DNA from 3 places in the Sphingomonas sp. CFBP 8765 genome. Region 1 is predicted to be linked to each of the others. Evidence: predicted binding sites of a transcription regulator. Region 1 holds the regulator's gene; each other region holds the start of a gene.
The links. The regulator LexA, encoded in region 1, represses DNA repair genes until DNA is damaged. The targets are predictions, from matches to a motif close to GTTCCNCNCTTGTTCT.
Positions count from the first base shown of each region.

Region 2: the regulator LexA is predicted to act here: its motif matches at 2,428-2,443, upstream of uvrA (excinuclease ABC subunit UvrA).
Region 3: the regulator LexA is predicted to act here: its motif matches at 2,413-2,428, upstream of IFT87_RS15175 (LexA family protein).

Region 1 covers NZ_JACYTY010000003.1:211,207-215,479, reverse strand. Annotated here, with positions in the region: gene IFT87_RS09600 (ComEC/Rec2 family competence protein) at 1-898, shown strand, start outside; gene lexA (transcriptional repressor LexA) at 1,059-1,790, opposite strand; gene IFT87_RS09590 (molybdopterin molybdotransferase MoeA) at 1,859-3,043, opposite strand; cobalamin riboswitch at 3,282-3,494, shown strand; gene IFT87_RS09585 (HoxN/HupN/NixA family nickel/cobalt transporter) at 3,674-4,273, shown strand, end outside.
Region 2 covers NZ_JACYTY010000001.1:576,771-581,043, forward strand. Annotated here, with positions in the region: gene uvrA (excinuclease ABC subunit UvrA) at 1-2,417, opposite strand, end outside; gene IFT87_RS02810 (hypothetical protein) at 2,570-3,061, shown strand; gene IFT87_RS02815 (DUF4893 domain-containing protein) at 3,101-3,763, opposite strand.
Region 3 covers NZ_JACYTY010000006.1:15,386-19,658, forward strand. Annotated here, with positions in the region: gene IFT87_RS15170 (Y-family DNA polymerase) at 684-1,952, opposite strand; gene IFT87_RS15175 (LexA family protein) at 1,949-2,374, opposite strand; gene IFT87_RS15180 (Lrp/AsnC family transcriptional regulator) at 2,995-3,738, shown strand; gene rtcA (RNA 3'-terminal phosphate cyclase) at 4,104-4,273, opposite strand, start outside.

The DNA of each region.
Region 1 (4,273 bases):
GCTGTACGGCGCGGTCGCCAATATCGTCGCGATCCCGCTGACCACGTTCGTCGTCATGCCGTTCGAGGCGCTGGCGCTGCTGCTCGACACGATCGGGCTCGGCGCGCCGGCCTGGTGGCTGGTGCAGCATGCGCTTGACGCGCTGCTGTGGCTCGCGCGCGGCGTGGCGCATGCACCGGGCGCGGTCCGCGCGCTGCCGGCGGTTCCCGACGGGGCGTTTGCGCTGATGGTCGTCGGCGGGGTGTGGATCGCGCTGTGGCGGACGCGGTGGCGACGGATCGGAATCCTGCCCTTGGCGGTCGGCGCGATCTGGGCGCTGACGACGCCGTCACCCGATATCCTTGTGACGGGCGATGGCCGCCACGTCGCGGTCCGGACCGCCGCAGGGCTTGCACTTCTTCGCGATCGGGCGGGGGACTATGTCCGCGATACGCTGGCGGAGAATGGCGGGGTCGACGGAGAACCGCTGCTGCTGGCGGATCAGCCCGACGCGCGGTGCAGCCGCGAGCTGTGCTTGACGGATGTCGTCGCGCGGGGGCGGGCGTGGCGTGTGCTGGCAACGCGCAGCGTTTACCGGGTGCCGATCGCCGAGATGCTTGCCGCCTGCCGGCGCGCGGACATCGTCATCAGCGAGCGCGGGCTGCCGCGTGGTTGTACGCCGCGATGGCTGAAGCTCGATCGATCGGTGCTCGCGCGGACCGGGGGGATCGCGTTGACGTTGACCGCGGGGCGGATGGTGACGGTGCTCAATTCGGGGGATCGGCACCCGTGGCGCGATCCACCGACGCTGGCGCGGCCGGCGCGACGGTTCAGTGCGGGGGGCGATCAGCGCGGGGTGGCCGGGGGTGCGGCGTCAGTCCGGTTTCAGGTGCCGGGCCGGGGGTGGTCAGAGCGATAGGCTGCGACTGTGTATGTCGGGTCATGATCCTGTGAAGGTGGGGCCTCCGATTGGGAGGGCCGCAAATCAGAAACGCGGACGATGGTGCCTGGGGCCGTTGGTCACGAACGCCACTGCCTGTTGCGTGGCGGTGATGACCGCCAGCGCTCCCCGGCATTCGTCAGTCGTAGCGGCGCAGGATTCCCGACAGCTTGCCCTGGACCCGGACCTGTGCGGGCGCATAACGCTGGGGGTCATAGGCGCGGTTGGCCGGGTCGAGCCGGACCATTGCGCCCTCGCGGCGGAAATATTTGAGCGTCGCTTCGCTGTCCTCGATCAGCGCGACGACGATTTCGCCGTCGCGTGCGATCTCGGTGCGGCGGATCAGCGCATAGTCGCCGTCGAGAATGCCGGCTTCGACCATCGAGTCCCCCGAAACCTCCAGCGCATAATGCTCGCCAGTTCCGAGCAGTGCGGCCGGGACAGCAAGCATCGAACTGCCTTCAAAGGCTTCGATCGGGACGCCGGCGGCGATCCGGCCGTGCAGCGGGATCTCGACGACGTCGTTCGCCGCGATGCGGGCGGGCGACGCGGGCGTGGCGCTGGCCGTATCCGGCGCAGATACGGTGCCGGCCGATGCCTTAGCCTCCGACTTCGGCCCCGACTTCGCCGCAGTCTGTGCGATTGCCGCCTCGGGACGCTCAGGCATCCGCAGCACTTCGAGCGCGCGCGCCCGGTTGGGCAGGCGTCGGATGAAGTTGCGCTCCTCAAGCGCGCTGATCAGACGGTGCACGCCCGATTTCGATTTCAGGTCGAGCGCGTCCTTCATCTCCTCGAACGAGGGCGACACGCCCGTCTCGGCGAGGCGGTCATTGATGAAGCAGACAAGCTCGTGCTGCTTGCGCGTGAGCATAACGGTTCTCCGTCCGGAACAGACGAGGAACTTCTATGGAACACTTGCAGCTTCGTCAAGCGGTGACGTCACGCGATGACGAGGATTTCCGCCGAGTCGCCCGCCCTTGCCGCCGGCGCGTCGCCGTCGCGGATGATCAGGCAGGACGAACGGGCGAGCGTCAGCAGCATCGAGCTGTCCTGGATGGTCGAGGCATAGGCGCGACCCTCGCGCAGTTCGGCGCGCATATAGTCGGTCCGCGACTGGTTGGGCGGAAGATCCTCGCCGAGCAGCGCATGCGTCGTCTGCGGCAGGGGATCGCGCGCGCCGAGCATGTGCGCGACGACGGGGCGGACGAACAGGATCGCGGTGACGAAGGCGGAGACGGGATTGCCCGGCAGGCCGAGCAGCATCGTCCGGCCGAGCGTGCCCGCCATCATCGGCTTGCCCGGGCGCAGCGCGATCCGCCAGAAGTCGATTGCCCCGCCGGCCGCCTCGATCGCGGGGCGGACGAGGTCGTGATCACCGACCGACGCGCCCCCCGTGGTCACCAGCAGATCGGCATCGACCCCGGCAAAGGCGTCACGCAGCGTGTCGAGCCGGTCGGGGAGGATTCCGAGGTCGATAATGTCGACGGGCAGGTCGGCGAGCATCGCGGCGAGCATGATGCCGTTTGATTCCGGTAACGGGACGGGGTCGCTGGTCGACCCGGGCGGAACGAGCTCGTCCCCCGTCGCGGCGACCGCGACGCGCAGCGGGCGGCCGACCGACAGCGTGCCGTGTCCGCCGGTCGCAGCGACCGCGATGCGCGCGGGGGTCAGCCGGTCGCCGGCCCCGATCAGCCGGGTGCCGGTCGCGAAGTCGAGCCCCTTGCGGCGCGTGTTGCGGCCTTCAAAGGCGGGGCCTTCGCCGTCGAGCATCAGCCGGTCGCCGTCGCGCACTGCTTCCTCCTGGACGAGCACCGTGTCGGCGCCCGCCGGCATCGCCGCGCCGGTGAAGATGCGCGTCGCCTGTCCCGCGCCGACTGAACCGGTGAAGGGGCGGCCGGCCGCGCTCTCGCCGATGACCGTCCACGGCCCGGGCAGATCTGCGTAGCGGATCGCATAGCCGTCCATTGCCGACAGGTCGGTCGCGGGCTGGGTCCGGCGGGCGAGAATGTCCTCCGCGGCCCAGCGGCCCATCGCCGAGCGCAGCGGCACGGTTTCGGCGGGGACGCGCGCGGCCATGGCGAAGAGGCGGGACTGGGCGTCGGCGACGGGGACGAGAGGGCGCATGCGGGCTCCGATCAGCGGGGCGATGAGGGTCTTGCGCTGCTCGCACGAATGCCGAGGGGCGGAAAGCGGGCAACGCCGCGACCGGCAGGACGCCGGTCGGTTACGCGATCAACGTACGAGGTGCGGCAGACGTTGCGGTGAGATGGGACGACATGTCCGGCGGCGCGCCGCACGCAAATCCTGTCGTCAGCGCAGGCAAAACGCGCTAGCCCTGTGGCGCAGGTCCGACGCAAGCCGGATCCGCACAGATCGCGTCGGTGCCCTTCGGGGCTTGAATGGGAATGCGGTGCGGGGTTCGCCCCAAGACCGCAGCTGTCCCTGCAACTGTAAGCGGCGAGCGACACGCACGCGCCCCCTGCGACGGGGGCAGCCACTGGGCCGATGGCCTGGGAAGGTGTGCGTCGAGCCTTGACCCGCGAGCCAGGAGACCTGCCGGCGTCTGGTCGCTCTTGTCCCGGTCCAGGGGGTGGCCGAGGCACGGTGAACGCCGTCTGAGCGACGACCATGCGGCGGGGGCCGCATCGGCGACGCATGCCGGCCGCTCATGGCGTCCGGTCGGCGCGCGTCCCGGTCGTTCGCGGCAGGCCCCCGTCCTCGTCGGACGCCGGGGATGTGCCAATGACCAAGATCATGACCGGGCGGACCGCCGGTCGTTCGACGCGACACCGGATCGGCTGGATGTTCGCGATGCTGGTGGCGGCCAATATCGCCGCTTGGGGATGGGCGTTCGCGCTGTTCCAGGCGCAGCCGCTGATGCTGGGTACCGCGATGCTCGCCTGGGGGCTGGGCCTGCGCCATGCGGTCGACGCGGATCATATAGCGGCGATCGACAATGTGACGCGCAAGCTGATGCAGGACGGGCAGCGGCCGATTGGGGTCGGCTTCTGGTTCGCGGTCGGCCATTCGGGGATCGTCCTGATCGCCGCGGTCGCCATCGCGCTGACCGCGAGTGCGCTGGCGCAGTTCGAGGCGTTCAAGCAGGCGGGCGGGGTGATCGCGACGCTGATATCCGCGCTGTTCCTGTTCACGATTGCGGCGATGAACCTGATCATCCTGCGATCGGTGTGGCGGACCTTTGGCCATGTCCGCGGCGGCGGGCGCTATGTCGAGGAGGATCTCGACCTGCTGCTTGGCAATCGCGGGCTGCTCGCACGGCTGTTCCGGCCGATGTTCCGGCTGGTCACGCGCAGCTGGCACATGGCGCCGCTCGGGTTCCTGTTCGGGCTGGGG
Region 2 (4,273 bases), on a different contig from region 1:
AGCACGTCGGCGATGCTGTGGCCCTTGAACTTCACCTCGAGCGTCTCGCGATTGTAGCGCGCGCCGTGGCAGACGTCGCACTGCACATAGACGTCGGGGAGGAAGTGCATCTCGATCTTGAGCACGCCGTCGCCCTGGCACGCCTCGCAGCGGCCGCCCTTGACGTTGAAGCTGAACCGGCCGGGCTTGTAGCCGCGCGCCTGGGCTTCGGGGAGGCCGGCGAACCAGTCGCGGATCTGCGTGAAGCTGCCGGTATAGGTGGCGGGGTTGCTGCGCGGGGTGCGGCCGATCGGCGACTGGTCGATGTCGATGACCTTGTCGAGATATTGCAGGCCGGTGATCTTGTCGTGTTTCCCTTGCACGATGCGCGCGCCGTTGAGCTCGCGCGCGGCGGCGGCGTAGAGCGTGTCGATCGTGAAGCTCGACTTGCCCGACCCCGAGACGCCGGTGACGCAGGTGAAGGTGCCGAGGGGCAAGCTCGCGGTGACGCCCGTCAGGTTGTTCGCGGTGGCGTTGTGGACGGTGAGCTTCTTGCCGTTGCCCTTGCGCCGCGTGGCGGGGACCGGCACTTCGCGCGTGCCGTTGAGATAGTCGGCGGTGATGCTGGTCTTGGACTTCAGGATCTGTTTCAGCGTGCCCTGCGCGACGACCTGGCCGCCGCGGACGCCTGCGCCCGGGCCCATGTCGATGATGTAATCGGCGGTGCGGATCGCGTCCTCGTCATGCTCGACGACGAGCACGGTGTTGCCGAGATCGCGCAGGCGCCGCAGCGTCTTGAGGAGCATGTCGTTGTCGCGCTGGTGCAGGCCGATGCTGGGCTCGTCGAGGACGTAGAGCACGCCCGACAGGCCGCTGCCGATCTGCGACGCGAGGCGGATGCGCTGGCTCTCGCCGCCGCTGAGCGTTCCGCTGGTGCGGTCGAGGTTGAGATAGTCGAGGCCGACATTGTTGAGGAAGCCGAGGCGCTCGACGATTTCCTTGAGGATGCGTTCGGCGATCGCGTTCTGCTGGTCGCCGAGATGCTGCGGCATGTCGGTGAAGAACTGGAGCGCGTCGACGACCGAGAGGTGGGTCGCGTAGCTGATGTCCTTCATCGCGATCTTGACCGCGAGCGCTTCGGGTTTCAGGCGCGCGCCGGCGCAGACCTCGCACGGGGCGGCGGACTGGTATTTGTTCAGCTCCTCGCGCATCCACGCGCTCTCGGTCTGGAGCAGGCGGCGGTTGAGGTTGCCGATGACGCCCTCGAACGGCTTGGAGACGTCGTATTTCTTCTTGCCGTCGATGAAGGTGAGCGTGACGGGCTTGCCCTTCGAGCCGTGCAGGATGACGCGCTGGACCTCTTCGGGGAGCTCGCCCCAGGGGGTCTCGATGTCGAACTTATATTCGCGCGCGAGGCTGCCGAGAACCTGCATGTAATAGGGCGAGGGCGGGTTGGATTTCGCCCAGGGGACGACCGCGCCCTTCTTGATGCTGAGCATGTGGTTGGGGACGACGAGGTCCTCGTCGAACAGCAGTTTCTCGCCGAGGCCGTCGCAGGCCGGGCACGCGCCCTGGGGGGCGTTGAACGAGAAGAGGCGCGGCTCGATCTCGGAGATGGTGAAGCCGCTGACCGGGCAGGCGAATTTCTCGCTGAACACGATGCGGCCGTCGGGGGCGTTGCTGCCGAGGATCTCGGACTTGGGGGTGTGCGGCTCGACCGGGTCGGCGGGGTCGACATAGGCGAGGCCTTCGGCGAGCTTCAGCGCGGTTTCGAACGATTCCGCAAGGCGCGTGGCGATCTCGCCGCCGACGACGAGGCGGTCGACGACGACCTCGATGTCGTGCTTGTACTTCTTGTCGAGCGCGGGCGCCTCGTCGATGTCGTGGATCGTGCCGTCGATGCGGACGCGGGTGAAGCCCGCCTTCTGCCACTCGGCGAGTTCCTTGCGATACTCGCCCTTGCGGCCCCGGACGACGGGGGCGAGCAGATAGAGCCGCGTTCCCTCGGGGAGCGCCATCACGCGGTCGACCATCTGGCTGACGGTCTGCGCGGCGATCGGCTCGCCGGTCGCGGGGGAATAGGGGATGCCGACGCGCGCCCAGAGCAGGCGCATGTAATCGTAGATCTCGGTGACGGTCGCGACGGTCGAGCGCGGGTTGCGGCTCGTCGTCTTCTGCTCGATCGAGATGGCGGGGCTGAGGCCCTCGATATGGTCGACATCGGGCTTCTGCATCAGCTCGAGGAACTGGCGGGCGTAGGCGGACAGGCTCTCGACGTAGCGGCGCTGGCCCTCGGCGTAGATGGTGTCGAAGGCGAGGCTCGACTTGCCTGAGCCGGACAGCCCGGTGATCACCGTCAGCGTGTCGCGGGGGATGTCGATATCGACGTCCTTGAGATTGTGTTCACGCGCGCCGCGTACGGAAATCTTGGTCAGCATAGGAGAGTCTGTTCCACATTTGTTCGGACGCGACAAGCCCGGGAGGGCGCCGGGCGGGTGCTCGCAAAGATGGGTAACGCCGAACCATTGTCCAAGGTGCCGACGATAGTTACATAGTGTATTGTTAGTACAATACAGTGCTGGAGACCGAGATGGGCAAGAAGAAGGAGCGTCGCGAACGCGAGGCGAGCGAGCGCGAGGCCGAGACGGGCGCGACGAAAGGCGAGGGGTTCGAGGCGCGCTGGTCCGCCAAGGCGGGCAAGCATGGCGGCGCGGCACCGTTCGCGGGGATCGCGGCGGCGCTGACGCGGCAGATGGGGACGCCCGCGGGACGCCAGGTGATCGCGGCCGGGCTGATGATGGCGGCGACCGCGATCACGGCGAAGGATATGCGCGGTGCGACGCCGCCACCTGCACCGCCCGAGCCACCCAAGCCGCCCAAGCCGCCAGAACCCTCGGCCGAGGCTTCGCCGGAGGCTCCGGGCGCGTCGTCGGCGGGCAGCGGACCGTTCGCGGGCGAGACGCCGGAACCGCCCAGGAGCGACGCTGCTGCGCTGCCGCCCGAATTCGCCAAGGTGATCGACTCGTTCGCATCGGGCCTGGAGCGCTTCGCGGCGAACTTCGCCAAGCCGCCAAAGGGCTGACGCTTCCGATCCTCCCCCGCAAGGGGGAGGATTCCAAGCTCAGCGCGGCGTCGCGGGCGTCGCAGGCGGCACCGGGACCAGCTCGTAGAGATCCAGGATCGCGCCCTGCCCCGCGCGCGTCATCACGAGGCGCCAGCGCAGCGGGCCGACACGTTCGACGACGCCCGCGACGTCGCGCGCCGGGTTGGTGCCATAGGGCGGCGCGACCTGCGCGGGCGTGGTGCGCACCGTGCCGAGGAACACCTGCCGCCGGTCGCCGTCGGGGTGCAGCCAGCCACCGGGCAGCGTCGTGCCGGTCTGCTTGGTGAAGGACAGCCCCGCGCCGTCGCCGTCGACATAGCAGAAATCGGGCGCGAAGCTCGCATAGCCCGCCCGCCCGCCGAGCCGGACCAGCCGGCAGCGATAGGAGCCCGGCGACAGCGCGGGCAGGTCGAGTGCGCCTGCGGGATCGAGCAGCGCACCCTCGGCCGCGACGCGGCCCGCCAGCCGTCTGGGCACGGCGGCGCGCGCGCGCGTCCAGCTGGCGTCGAGCGCCGCGAGCCGCGCGCGGTCGTCGGGCGTCGCGATCGTCGTCCAGTTTGGGGCGGCCGGTGCGGGGTCCGCCGCCACCGCCGGGGCCTTGTCCGCGCTGCCGCCCCGGGGCTGCGTCGCGCAGCCGGCGAGACAGGCCGTTCCTATCGCCAGGATCATCAACGCACGCACGGGCAGGCTCCTTGCACGGCCGGTCGCGACGATGGCGTCGCCGCGGCGTGGAGACGAGTGGCTATGCCGGGCTGGTAAACGGATTGCTAACAACTGCACTGATCTGGCTCAGTTTCGACCCGAGGTGAGGGATGGATGCGGTGAGGTGCGGGTGAGCGGTTGGTGGAGATTGGCGGGGTGCGAGGCAACCCCCTGCCTGTCGTCATTTCGGCCCGAACCGGGACTCAGGGCCGCGGGCGGGTGCGCTTGGGGCTCTGGGTCCCGGCTTTCGCCGGGATGACGAGAGGGGGGTGGGCGTGACGGTGGCGTGCGCGGCCCTTTGCGGGGGCGGGTCGTCGCGAGTTTGGCAGCCGCGGTGGCCAGGCGATCGATGGCTAAAGACAGGATGCGCCTACCCCCTGCCGTCATCCCGGGCTCGACCCAGGATCCAGAGCCGCAGGGGGTTACGCTTGCGGCTCTGGATCCTGGCTTTCGCCAGGATGACGGGAGGGGGCGGGTTGTGGCGGGTGC
Region 3 (4,273 bases), on a different contig from region 1:
AACAGATCGGCGCGAAAGTTAGATATAATCACAATCCTCACGATGCCCTTCTGCCGTACTGTCCACAATCGTGAGGATAAGGCATGCAGGCAATGGGTGATATTTGGCGCCAGCGGCCGCTGCCCCCGATGGGCCATTGAGCGTGGTAAGGGGTCCGATTGACTTCAGCGGTCATGCCCGGTGAAGGCACGGTCTGCGCCGACGCCTATTTGCGAGAGCCACGGAAGATCAGCCAATTTCCAGCAACTAAGATGGCAACTCTCAAAGCCAGGCTAACCGGCATCGCCTGATTTTTAGCTGCGTGACACGGGTTTCCCGGTACAGGACCGATTACGTCTTCGGCACAGTCGCCGAGGACGCTGAACCCCACAACCACTAGAGTGATAGCAGAGGCAATAACGGTCCACGCTTCTGCGACGAGAGTTCGTAATATGCTAGCTCGCCACCAGCCGAACAGCGCTACGGGAACGCATGGCGCAAGCCAGATTAGCAGGACCCAAATTCCACTTTGCATGAGTGCCTACTTGCTTGGGATCATCGCAAGACGCTTGAACCACATAGTGAGGAAGCTGAACGAACGACCGCTCTCGTGCAAGCGCTTCGCAACAAGAATGGCGACATGTGGGCGTTAGTGAACGGCAGTCGATAACGGTTTGTTGCGATGCTCCGTTCGCACCTTAACTTCATGCGCGGACCGTCGGGACGTCAGCAATCTTGGTCGTCCATGCCGGCGAGCGCATTTCTGATCGCAGCTTCCACTCCCGCTTAAAGCCCTGCGTCGCCGTCACCGCCGTCCATGTGCCGAACTTGCCGTTGATCGCGTCGAGCGCGCCCATTAGGCGGTCGCGCTTCGCCGTATCCACCTCGAACAGAGTTCGCGGTCGCTCGGCCTCGGGCAGGAGGTCGTCGAGCAGGATACCGGCCTTGGTGTAGGAATAGCCGTCGCGCCACGCCCTCTCCGCCGCCCGCCGTGCTGCCGCGATCAATTCAAAGCTATCGCTCGACATGGGATGAAGCGTGACCGTGCGAGACCCACCATATTGCGGTCGATCTGGCCTGTTACGATTGGTGTGAAAGAAGGCCGTAAGCCGTGCCGCGACGAGCCCGTGCATCCGCAGTTTCTCTCCGGCTCGCAGCGCGTATTGCGACAGAGCACCCATCATCCGATCAAAGTCACATACCGGTGTGCCGAACGAGCGGGTTACCGCCATGCCCTTTCGCCGGGGTGCGACGGACTCAACAGCGTTTGAAGGTACGCCGCGCAGCTCAGCAACCAGCCGCTCGAGCACGACCGTCCCGACGGCGCGCGCCTGCTTCATCGGCATGTCTCGCAGTGCGCCCGCGGTGTGCACCCCAAGATCCGTGAGCTTCCTGGCGGTTGCACCGCCCACGCCCCAGACGTCGCCGACGGCGAACGCGTCCATAACCTCGCGACGAACGGCGGCATCGCGCAGATCAGCGACCCCTTCGAACCGAACGTCCTTTTTGGCAGCAGCGTTCGCCAGCTTGGCCAGCGTCTTAGTCTCAGCAATGCCCACACATGTCGGTATCGTCGTCCACAGACGAACTTGTTCCCGCATCGCACGCGCGTGGTCGACAAGGTCCCTGCCCTCAAATCCGGCGAGGTCCAGAAACGTCTCGTCGATCGAGTAGATCTCGAAGTCACGCGCGAAGGGTTCGCAGGCGGCGATGACGCGGCGCTGCATGTCGCCATACAGCGTGTAGTTCGATGACAGGACCCGGATGCCGTGCCGGCAGACGACATCGCGTAGGTGGTGGATCGGATCGCCCATCTTGATGCCGAGCGCCTTGGCTTCGGCCGAACGGGCGATCGCACACCCGTCGTTGTTAGAGAGCACAATGACCGGCACGCCGACGAGGCTGGCATCGAACGCGCGCTCGCAGCTGACGTAGTAGTTGTTGCAGTCGATCAGGGCGATGGGCGCGCTCATGGCACCTTGCGCGCTACGCCGACGACGACACCCCAGATCTCGACATATTCGTCGACAAGGATGTGCGGGAACCCCTCAGCCTCGGGCACGAGCCAGTGCCGCCCATCCATATGCCGAAGCCGTTTTAACGTCCGCTCGCCATGCACCAGCGCGACGACGATCGCGCCCGTCTTTGGGGGCTTGGCACGGTTCACGACGATCAGATCGCCGTCATTAATCCCGGCGCCCGCCATCGATCGCCCTTCGACCCGCATGATGTAGCTCGCCGCGGGGTGCTCCACGAGCCAGGCACCAAGATCAATCGGCTCTTCCATGTCATCCTGCGCCGGTGACGGGAACCCGGCCGGCGTGTGACACAGGAAGAACGGGACCTCGCGCGGCACTAACGCGAACGGTATTTCGTGGAGCCTCAAGATGCTCATAGGACGATTCCTTTTTCCGGCCAGCCCTTTAGAGCGCAAGAACAGAAAGTGAACAAGGATTCGTGTGACAACGCTGCCGCATGGTAAGCGCTTGAACCGAAAGCGGGCGTTTGCAAGGACATTTAAAAAGTAAGCGTCCGGCCCGACGTGTGTTGTGGCGCGGCACCGCTGCGCGAGGCAGTCGGCTCACGGGGTGGCCGCTGTGCGAATCATATGATGCTGGGGGACATGGAAGGACAACCGTCCAACCTAGCGGCGGCGGGCTACGCTACCGGAACGCGGGCTTGCGATACCACCGCGATACCAAAACGCATATTTACCGAAGCTTTAGGCAACAAGTCGCCAATAAAGTTCAAGGATTTTAATGGTTTAAGGTGGTGCCGCTTACAGGACTCGAACCTGTGACCCCCGCATTACGAACGAAGCCGTTATCCCGGACTTCCAACGTTTTTGCTCGGGAAACTCTAGAGACCCGCACCTTCTAGCCCGCAGAAATCCGTTATTGAAAGCGGAGTGCACCGGAAACGCACCGGAGGCGAGACCATCGACATCGAGCCCTGCAATCCCGGCTCCAGCGCCGGCCGATTGCCTGCCATCGACTTCCTTCGGGAGCCGACACGATGTCGAATTCACTGCCCGCCGCCACTTCCCCCCGCGCTGCTTCCGGCACGAGCAACATCGCCCGCTCGTTTAGCGAAGTTACCACCGGTATCCGCGACCGCGCACGGTCAAACTCGCCAGTGCGCCGCAACAGCCACAATGCCGGCGGCTCCGAGGTATCCCTCTGGCGCATGCACAACACGTTTCCGAAAACCGAACACAACGCGCGTATGCGCGCGGCCGAGGCGTTCGAGCATGAGACGAAGCTGCCGGGGAAGCGCAACGGTGCCCTCGGTTCGATCGGGCTCGACGTCCTGCGCTGCCTATTGCGCCTGCGCGGCCGTAAGGACGGCCGGCTCGATCCGAGCTACCAGTGGATTGCGGACAAGATACACCGGTCGCGGAGTGCCGTAGGAAAAGCGTTAGAGCGCCTGAAGGCGAGCGGGTTCCTCGACTGGATCCGGCGATGCGTGCCGATCGAGGACGCCCTGCCCGATGAGCAGCAGAGCGAGCAGATCTCGAACGCCTTCATCCTGCTACAGCCGCCAACGGTGCGCGAATGCGTTCGCCGCATGCTCCGCAAGCCGAGCGAGTTCGTCCGCGCTGTTGCCGAGAAGCTTGCGCGCCAGAAGAAGCTGGACACCGCGACGGTCGACGACGTGATCGCCGAGGTCCAGAGCCCCGAGCTGCGCGCCATCCTCGCCCGCGTTCGGGCATTTGTTGATAGTGCAAATCCGTCGAGCGGTCACACAGAGGCCCTGTAAGATTTAAATATATAAAGAACGCCTATGGAGTGCGCAGTTTGAAGCTTCACGAAGCCCCCGACGCCCCAAGCCCAACAGGTTCAGCATCCAGCTACCGCGGGTGAGCGTGCCGGCTTGCGCCGTCACGTGCATCCTGGGGAGGATGCGTAAAATCGGTGCCATTCTGCCAATCCACGTCGCCCCCGTTGCGCGGCCGCGATCTGCACCGAACTGCACCGGCGTAGGAGCCCCAAATACCGCAACGCGGCCTAGGACCTGGGCCAGTTTCCGCAGGTCGTTCGATCGCACCTTTTGCGACACGAAAAGACCGCGGGCGAGGCGGGGGAAATAGCGTGTTAATTGGGGTGGTAGCTGCGCCTGGTCGCTTACCGCACCTCCATACGGTGAGTTCCCGAGGGCAGCTGAGTAAATCCGCATCGCCGACCAAGGAAGCGTTCGATAACCGCTGCGGCCGTGTAGCTGTGCTGGCTCGGTTTCACCGTCGTGAACGTGCCCCCGCCCGCCAGGGCAAACGGAAGAAGAAGCTGGTCGGCCA